2 regions of the Candidatus Villigracilis proximus genome follow, and region 2 is predicted to be linked to the other one. Evidence: riboswitches for the same ligand, from Rfam matches in the RefSeq annotation. Region 2 holds a riboswitch; the other holds the start of a gene.

Region 1 (4,423 bases), on a different contig from region 2:
TCCAGCCCATTACTGTCAACAGTCGAACGGAAAAACACACCATATCCATTACCGCTTGAGATGCTAACATCATCCATCTTAATGACATAATCTGATTCAGGCAATTTCATGGAACATTTATTCATGGCCTGCAACCCGCTGCCAAAACACATCTGACCATCGTTCAAAGACACCGTATTATTCAAGGGTTGCCACGCGCTTAGATCGCCGTCAAAAGAATCCTGACAGTACATCTTCTGTTCATTGCAAGACTCTCCACCGCCTATACCGCTTGCCACTGTGCAATAAAGATCAGACAGGGAAACGCCGCCAAGGCTTAATGCGAGAATCAAACCGACAACAATCAATGCGAGTAAGAGTCCATATTCAACAAGACCCTGTCCATTTTGGATATTAATCCGCGAAATTTTTTCATGTTTTTCTCCCAATTTTCAATTGATCGTCTGGCATGGGAAATATCCCTGTATTATCAGCCGGCGATCACGATTTTTCCTGACGGGCCTGCGCGCGTACTTTTACACGCTTAAGCCCTTCCCCTGCACTCTCGGGCGGATTTTGTTTATGATCTTCCTTGCTGTAAAGATACGCCAGATCTTCCAAAAATGCACCCAAAGGATCAAGCGGCATCTGCAAGGCGGAAGGTTTCCCGTATAAGATCGAAGAGACAACCGCTTCGCCGGCGTAAGGAATCACAACGCCCAATTCCCTTTTCAATGCGCCTTCAATTCCGGCGCGCGGTAACCCTTTCCCCTTAAAAGGCCAATTCAAGATCAAGGTTGTCCGGTCGGGCGGATAGTGAAGCTGCCCAAAAGTTTCCAGGGCATTCGCGGCGCAGCGGACAGATGCCGTTTCAGGCGAGAGCATGAGCAGTATTTGGTCAGCCATATCCAGACCTGCCAGCGTGGTTTCTGAAAAATCATGGGGCAGATCCAGAATAATATAATGATAATGGGCGCGGAGCAATCCGATGGCAGACTGGACATGGTCGGCTGTAATGACTTCCGCTTCCTGCGGACGGCGCGGAGATGCAAGGACATGCACACCTGAATCGTGATGAAGCAAAACAGAGTTAATCAGATCCATGTCCATTTCTTTTGCGGGAGAGCGCCCCAGATCGGCCCAGGAATTACGAAGGGGAAGATCAAGGAGCAGCGCACTCTGTCCATTCATAAACGCCAGGTCCACCAGCACTGTAGGCGTGCCCCAAATTTGTGATAATGATGCGGCCAGATTTGACGAAAGCATGGACACCCCAATTCCCCCGCGCAATGAAAATACCGCAATCACCTTCCCCGATACTTCTTCATTTGTTTGAACAGATTCCCGCTCTGAAAACCGCCTTAACAACACCTTGACCCTGGCGCGCAATTCCTGCGACTCAAATGGCTTTGCTAAAAAATCATCCGCGCCAGAGTCAAAAGCCTTGATCTTATCTTCAACACCACTGAGCGCGGTCAAAATAATGATCGGAATTTTCGCGGTGGACGGAATTTGACGCAGACGCTCACAAAGAGTGTATCCATCCATGTCCGGCATCATGACGTCCAGAATCGCCAATGCCGGAGGCTTGGATTTGATCACCTCCAGGGCCTCAATGCCGTTTCGAGCCGTTATGATTTCATAACCATCTTTTAGAAGAATAGAACCCACCATCTTCAAATTTAATTCAGTATCATCTACAATGAGAATTCGCTCAGACATAAGGTCTCCTTTTGCCTGCGTAGAGTATAGCATGGGGAAGAATTCAAAGTGTAAAAAACATATTACAGTTTATTTACAGATAAATGACAAAAGCAAACAGGGATGACGCGCGTTCGGTCATCCCTGTGAAAAGATTTGCTCTTCGGCAGCCTGGCAATCATGATCACGAAAAATAATTTTGTGATTGTAGACCCATGACTTTGTGCCATCAGGTTTCCCTGATTTTACCTTTCGGAAGTCGGTCAATCCTGACCAGAAACTTATACTGGTTTTAGATTCCTGACTTTGCGTCGCCGTCTTTTGGCGGTTTTGCTTTTATCGGCAGTCTGGCGGTCGTGACTCAGTTCAGCGTTAGACCCATGACTTTGCGTCGCCGGGTTTTCCCGGTTTTGCTCTTTCTCGGAGCAACTTTATTATTGCACGAGAAAATGTTTTTTTCAATCACTCAGATGTTCTAATAAAAAAATCTCCGCCAGTTGACGGAGATTTTTTTATTATTGTTGTACAACTTCCCTGAAGGTAGCTTCCACGGTCATGCCCCACTTCAAACGCGGATCGTTTTCCGCCACCGCAATGCGGACTGTATAAAGAATGTCACCGCCTTGTTGGGTGTAGGCCTGGCTGATCTCTGTGACCGTGCCGCTGAGAGCCAAATCAGAAAGAGCATCAGGGATGAGCGTAACAGTTTGTCCTTTACTGATTTTTACCACTTCGAGTTCAGTTACATCTGTGGTTTCAACAACCCAGGTATTAAAATTGGCAATGCTAATCACACGCGTTTCAGCTGTCACCTGCTCACCCACTTTCACATTGACATCCGCCACAGTGCCGCCAAACGGTGCAGTTATGATGTAATTGGAAAGCGTATCTTTTGCAGCATCAAGATTTGCTTTTGCCAATGAGAGCTGATCTGAATTCGGGCCGTCAAGGCTGATCTCATATTGATATTTCGCTTCGGCTTCAAGACCAAGTGCGGCATCATAATCCGCGCGTACTTCATCACGTTTGCGAATAGTGGCTTCCAGATCGCGGATGGCTTGATTCAGATCGTCCTGTGCCTGTTCAAGATCATCCTCGGCATTCTTGCGTTTGGAGTTATCGACATCAAGGTCTTTATATTTATCGAAGTCTTCCTGCGCATCGGCCACATCTTGTTGACGATCTTCTATTGTCGCCTTGTCATCTTCGATGCTGTCTTCGATGCTGTCAACATTCAAATCTTCCCATTTATTTTCGGCCTTGCCGCGCGCAATTTGCGCATCCATATAAGCCTGCCAGAGTTTGGCGCGGTCACTGCTTTCATTGCGGAGGAGGACATCATAGGCATTTTGGGCGACGACAACCTGCGCTTCAGCCCCGCCCGCATTTGCGAGGCGGACGAGGACATCCCCTTCGCTGACGGTATCTCCGGCGCTCACCAGAACTTCCTCAACGACACCGCGTGCCTGAAAAAATAGGTTCGCACCCTGAATCGGTTCGAGGCGGCCTTCCGCGACAACATCACTGGACGAGACAATTTCCGCTGGGGCGGGTGTGGCCTCAGGTTGATTTCCACACGCGGCGAGCGCGAGTGAAAGGATGGTTAGTATTGCGATCATAGTTAGTGTTTGTTTTTTCATTTTATACCTTCTTGTCATTTCATTGTTTATGTGATTATTTTCTACTCTATACACAAACCCTAAAGGTCTGCCTTGCTTGGTAAAATCCCGAATAACAAAAGACCTTTAGGTTTTTTACCAAAACAAATATTTTTATTCGTAAGCCAATACTTCACGAATGGTCAAACGCGCGGCATTACGGGCCGGCAAAATGGAACCCAACACCGAAAGAACCAGCACCAGCGCAAACCAGATGGCGTAGCCCAAATACGTGAAGACCACTTGAATGGGTGTTTCAAACACAGCCAGACTGACAATATAGGAAAGTCCGTATGTAATTGGTATGGAAACCACGATCGCCAGAATAAATGAAATCGTGCCGATCACAAAGCCTTCTGCGATGATCGTGCGCATGACGGCGCGGTCATCAGCGCCGATGGCGCGCATGATGCCGATTTCACGCGTGCGCTCAAGGACGTTCATGCCCATGGTGCCGGTCAACCCCATTGCGCCTACCACGGCTGTCAGAATAGCCATGATGAGCAAAAAGACCACCAGAATATCCAAACTCTCCGAAGCAGTATCAAGCGAGGCCAGGCCTGATTCGGATTTACGAACTTTGAATCCTTCGTCGCGGAAGAAATGATCCAGCTTCTCGGCCATCAAATCCTGATAGACGCGGTCATGTTGATTTGTGACCATACGAAAAGAGAAGGAACGATTTGCAAGGTTTGATATCTGCGAAATATATTCATAAGGCGCATAGGCCAGAATGCCTTCATTACCGACAAATTTAAAGATACCAACAACTTCCCAGGATTCTTCCCTGCCTTGAATCTTGAGCAGTAAATGGTCGCCGGGCTGCAAGTTGGGATAAAACTCAAGTACTGCTTCACTGATCGCCAGCTTGCGAACATCATCCTTGCGAATCCAGCGGCCGGATGCGATCAACGGATTGACCAGCTCACTTTCAGCAGGTGGAGCCAGTAAATTTACATTATCAGCCACCAAACCATCGGCATATAACAATTCAGTGTTGAGAAATTGCCAGCCTTCCACACGTTCCACGCCTTCCACTTGCAAGGCGTACTGCTCCACTTCATTTAGACGATATGCTTTATCAA
Region 2 (4,423 bases):
ATAGAAAGCTGACCAGGCTCGGGTTAAGTGTGCTGCGCTCTGGCGGGGTGTTGGTGCAGGCTTCCTGTTCCAGCCGCATTGATGCTCAATCCTTTTTTGATGCCATCCACCAATCCGCCAGAGAATCCAACCGCCGATTGATAGAGATTGAACGCACCAGCCACGCGCTTGACCATCCGATTGGATTTGAAGAAGGGGCGTACCTCAAGTGCCTGTTTGCCACAGCGGCATAAAAAATTTTCTAGGGAATAAGATCAAAGGCTCTGGTTAGAAAGACGGCCATTTGCGCACGTGTTACAGGCTCGTCAGGACAATAATTTCCATTGCCGCAGCCGCTTGTAATTCCATCCGTGCTGAATTGCTCAACCCAAGCCGCGGCCCAATAATCGGAGGGTACATCCTGAAACAAAAGACCGGAAGGAGCAGATGGGGCATAATCAGCACCATGTTTGGCACGCAATAAAAATACCGCCATTTGAGCACGAGTCACCGGGCTATCAGGGCAATAATTTCCATTTCCACAGCCGCTTGTCACTCCATCAACCGCAAGAACTTCGATCCAATAACGTGCCCAATGATCAGCTGTATCATTGAAGCTAAGCATACCAACAGAAGGAGAAAAACCGGAGCCTTTCATACTGCGCTCAAGAAAAACCGCCATTTGTCCGCGAGTGACGATATCGTTTGGACAATAGAGCAAAGGCGAAAGTGAACAGCCGCCAGTGATCTCGGCATTATATAACTGTTCAATGGACGACGATGCGAAGGCATTCACGTCCACATCCTCAAAAGTAGATGTAGATGGCGGGTTTGCATCAACTACGCCTAACTGAATTGTGATGGTCAAAAAGTCATTCCCGTTGACCAGTTTCTCAATATCCGCGTCAAATATGGAAAAATATCTGGCTGAAGCAACATAACCTTCTTTATATACTTTGATCAGGCGTAAAAAATCATAACTATTATGCGGATTGCTCAAACCACCCCAACTAAAGCCAATCTCTCCATTTTCGTTTGTAAGATCATCCACCATTAATTGTGTAGAGTATGGAGAACCACCAAAAACGCTCCACACATCAACTTTGGCTTCATTCAGAGGCTGTCCATCAGTGGAAACTACCTTAATGTTAATTTGTGAAAGGTCTATTGTGGGAGATCCGTTACGATAATCACTGCTAATGATCTTCGCTGTCAATTTTGAATATTCAACATAATCGAGCAGATTTGCGCGATTGGCCGGTTGCCCGGCGATCATGGCTTGTGCCGCGTTCTTCAATAACGGATCGGTCATGAAATCGGGTTTGTCGCTCCAGAATGCATCGTTTTGGTTAAGGATGTTTATATTAAGCAGAGGAGCAACTCCGGTTGCATCTTGAATGGTGGTAAGTTTATAGTATTCTCCATACCCCGCTCCGAATACATGCGCCAACTCATGGAGCATATTGTTGATCTGTGTCCAATAATCGACCACCTCATCCGCAGAAAGTGAATTGGGGTCATAGAGTTTTGTCCATTTTAAACCTGCAAGAACTCCGGCGCCGCCATCGTCAATACCGGCGTATCCACCGTAAGAGATTGAATAGTCCGTGCGAATCGCATGTACCCAGATCTCAAAATCTTCCACAGGCAAAGGAGGGGTTGCTTGATTTGAGTGAGGCTGTGTATTCGTGAGAATAATACCTGTTTCAGGGTTAAATATCAGGCGACGGGATGTGTTCTTTGCCAGAATAACATTCATATCATGCACATATTCACCAAGAACTGCTTTTGCAAAGTTCACATCAGGCACAAGAGCAGGGTCAAGATAAAATTTAATGACGTGCTCTTTTACGGCAACAGATTCAATGCGGCTTGATGCAGCAAAAACAGGCGCAGGAACTGCAGTCAGACAAAGTGTCAAAATGATGGCAAGGCAGATGGAGTTAGAAAAATATTTGGGTACCATTGTTTCTCTCCTGACAAGGGCACCCGGAACGCAAAAACTCGCGCTGATTCGTTTTCGGAGGCCTGGCAATCATGGCCACATCAGTGGCGGTAGACCCGTTGGCTTTGCGTCCCCGGCTTTCGCCGGGTTTGCCCTTATCGATACAAACTTTGTAAAGTTCAAAAATAACAAAAAAAGCGAACCTGGATTCATTCAGGTCCGCCAAGGAATAACCATATATAAAGTTCTGGCGGCCTGGCAATCATGACCACATTTGCTGTGGCGGTAGACCCGTTGGCTTTGCGTCCCCAGTTTTCACTGGGTTTGCCTTTATCAATTTCTTATTACAAAATCATTATACAGATATTTCCTCTTAATTAACCTAACAATTATGAAATTCAACGTTACAATTTTGTATACAGTAAAAAAACAAGCAAACAAAAATATGCTCCAGTCACTGCTCAAAAAGAATCGCTCATCTTTGGAAATCTGAAAATCAAATCTGCCAAAATAAAACACCCCTACAGTTTTTAACTGTAGGGGTGTTTTATGAAAATTATCTTATTGCCGGATGACTACGGCAGAGGTAGATTGAAAACTTTTTGAAGGAATACCGCCATCTGGGCACGTGTCACGGAACTCTCGGGGCAATATAGTCCTGCTGCACAACCACTGGTAATCCCTTCAGCCGCCAACTCTTCGACCCAGGCGACTGCCCAATGACTTTGTGGAACATCTGTAAAGACTGTGCCACTGGAGGCCGGCGGAGTGTAAGCTGACCCATGCTTGGCCTTTAGCAGGAAGACGGCCATCTGCGCACGTGTTACTTCCGCATCCGGGCAGTAAACGCCTGCTCCACATCCACCAGTGATGCCATCGGCTGCCAGTTGTTCGATCCAGGCGGCTGCCCAGTACCCTTGTGGAACATCTGTAAAGACTGTGCCAGTTGCGGCAGGAGGAGTAAATCCGGAACCGCGCATTCCCTTTTCGATGAAGATCGCCATCTGCGCCCGGGTGACAGAAGCATCAGGGCAATAGTTTAATGGGTTGGTTGTACAACCGCTCGTGATTCCAGCTTCATAGATCGCTTGAATATAACGAGCTGCCCAGAAACCTTGAGGCACATCCATAAAGGTTTGCGTGTCCAGAAGATTATTGACAGTAATCACAAACGTTCTGGTAACGCTAAGTGTGGCGGCGTCTGTACTGCGGACACAGATGCTGTAAGTATTTTTAGTTTCGTAATCAAAAAGCACAGCAGTCTTCAAGCTATCACCGTTGATTGTGAAAGAAGCATCATCAGTACCCCGCAGAATTCATAAGTGAAGGTGTCACTCATGTCAGAATCTGTAGTGGAGAATGTTCCAACCAACGTACCTACAGCTTGATTTTCGTTGAAATTACTCTTTGATATAGAGATATCTGTTGGTGGATTGTTGACGGCGGTCACGGTAATGTTGACCGTGGCAGGAGCACTGTCCACGGTTCCGTCATTGACCTTGAAGGTGAAACTATCTGCACCGTTGTAGTTCGCGGCGGGAGTGTAAGTCCGATTCGCGCCGGTTCCAGTTAATGTTCCATGTGCTGGATTGGTCACGATCACATAGGTCAATGTGTCGCCGTCCGCATCGGTACCAGCCAGAGTAATGGCCTTGGCTGTATCTTCATTGGTGCTAACAGACTGCGGGCTCGCGACCGGGGCAACATTTGCGAATGTGATATTGATACTCACTGTTGCAACAGTGCTGTCCACCGTTCCATCGTTGACCTTGAAGGTAAAGCTGTCCGTGCCTGTGTAATTCGTGTTCGGTGTGTAGGTTCGGCTTGCGCCAGTGCCGCTAAGAGTGCCATGTGACGGAGTTGCCACAATAATATAAGTTAAGGAATTGCCGTCTATGTCTGAGCCAGTCAGTGTAATAGCTTTGGGTGTGTTCCTCGTTGTGCTGACAGACTGGTCGTTGGCAACCGGCACATCATTGACGGCGGTCACGGTGATACTAACAGTGGCAGGAGCACTGTCCACAGTTCCGTCGTTGACCTTGAAGGTGAAACTATCTGCACCGTTGTAGTTTACGGCGGGAGTGTAAGTCCGATTCGCGCCGGTTCCAGTTAATGTTCCATGTGCAGGGTTGGTCACGATCACATAGGTCAATGTGTCGCCGTCCGCATCGGTGCCAGCCAGAGTAATTGCCTTGGCTGTATCTTCATTGGTGCTAACAGACTGCCCCCCCCTCCGGCCGCCCTGCTCGCGCCCCCCCCCGCCCGCGCCGCGCCCCTGCCCCGCGGCCGCGCCTGCCCCCCGCCCCCCCCCCCCCCCCCCCCCGCGGCGGCCCGGTGCCCCGCGGCCCCCCCCCCCCGGCCCCGCCGTGCCCGGGGCCCGCCCCGTTGGGCGGCGGGCCCCCCCCCCCCCGCCCTCCCGCCCGGGCCGCCCGCCCCCCCCCCCCCCCGCCCCCCGCCGGCTCTTCGGCCTGGGCTCGCGACCGGCACATCATTGACGGC

The links. A riboswitch is a leader RNA that binds a small molecule or an ion and turns the genes downstream of it on or off. The one in region 2 is predicted to bind cyclic di-GMP.
Region 1: linked by a shared signal. The riboswitch ahead of IPL71_RS22715 (CpaE/TadZ family protein) and the one ahead of IPL71_RS13360 (S-layer homology domain-containing protein) in region 2 are both predicted to bind cyclic di-GMP.

Annotation. Positions count from the first base shown of each region.
Region 1 is NZ_JADJUO010000028.1:31,077-35,499, reverse strand. Features, by position in the region: gene IPL71_RS22720 (3-keto-alpha-glucoside-1,2-lyase-like domain-containing protein) at 1-428, opposite strand, end outside; gene IPL71_RS22715 (CpaE/TadZ family protein) at 481-1,701, opposite strand; cyclic di-GMP riboswitch class I at 1,843-1,940, opposite strand; cyclic di-GMP riboswitch class I at 2,019-2,105, opposite strand; gene IPL71_RS22710 (HlyD family secretion protein) at 2,196-3,320, opposite strand; gene IPL71_RS22705 (ABC transporter permease) at 3,453-4,423, opposite strand, start outside.
Region 2 is NZ_JADJUO010000011.1:22,975-27,397, reverse strand. Features, by position in the region: gene IPL71_RS13365 (class I SAM-dependent rRNA methyltransferase) at 1-233, shown strand, start outside; gene IPL71_RS13360 (S-layer homology domain-containing protein) at 242-1,945, opposite strand; cyclic di-GMP riboswitch class I at 1,999-2,088, opposite strand; cyclic di-GMP riboswitch class I at 2,171-2,263, opposite strand; gene IPL71_RS13355 (S-layer homology domain-containing protein) at 2,500-3,192, opposite strand; gene IPL71_RS13350 (Ig-like domain-containing protein) at 3,189-4,106, opposite strand; gene IPL71_RS13345 (Ig-like domain-containing protein) at 4,073-4,423, opposite strand, start outside.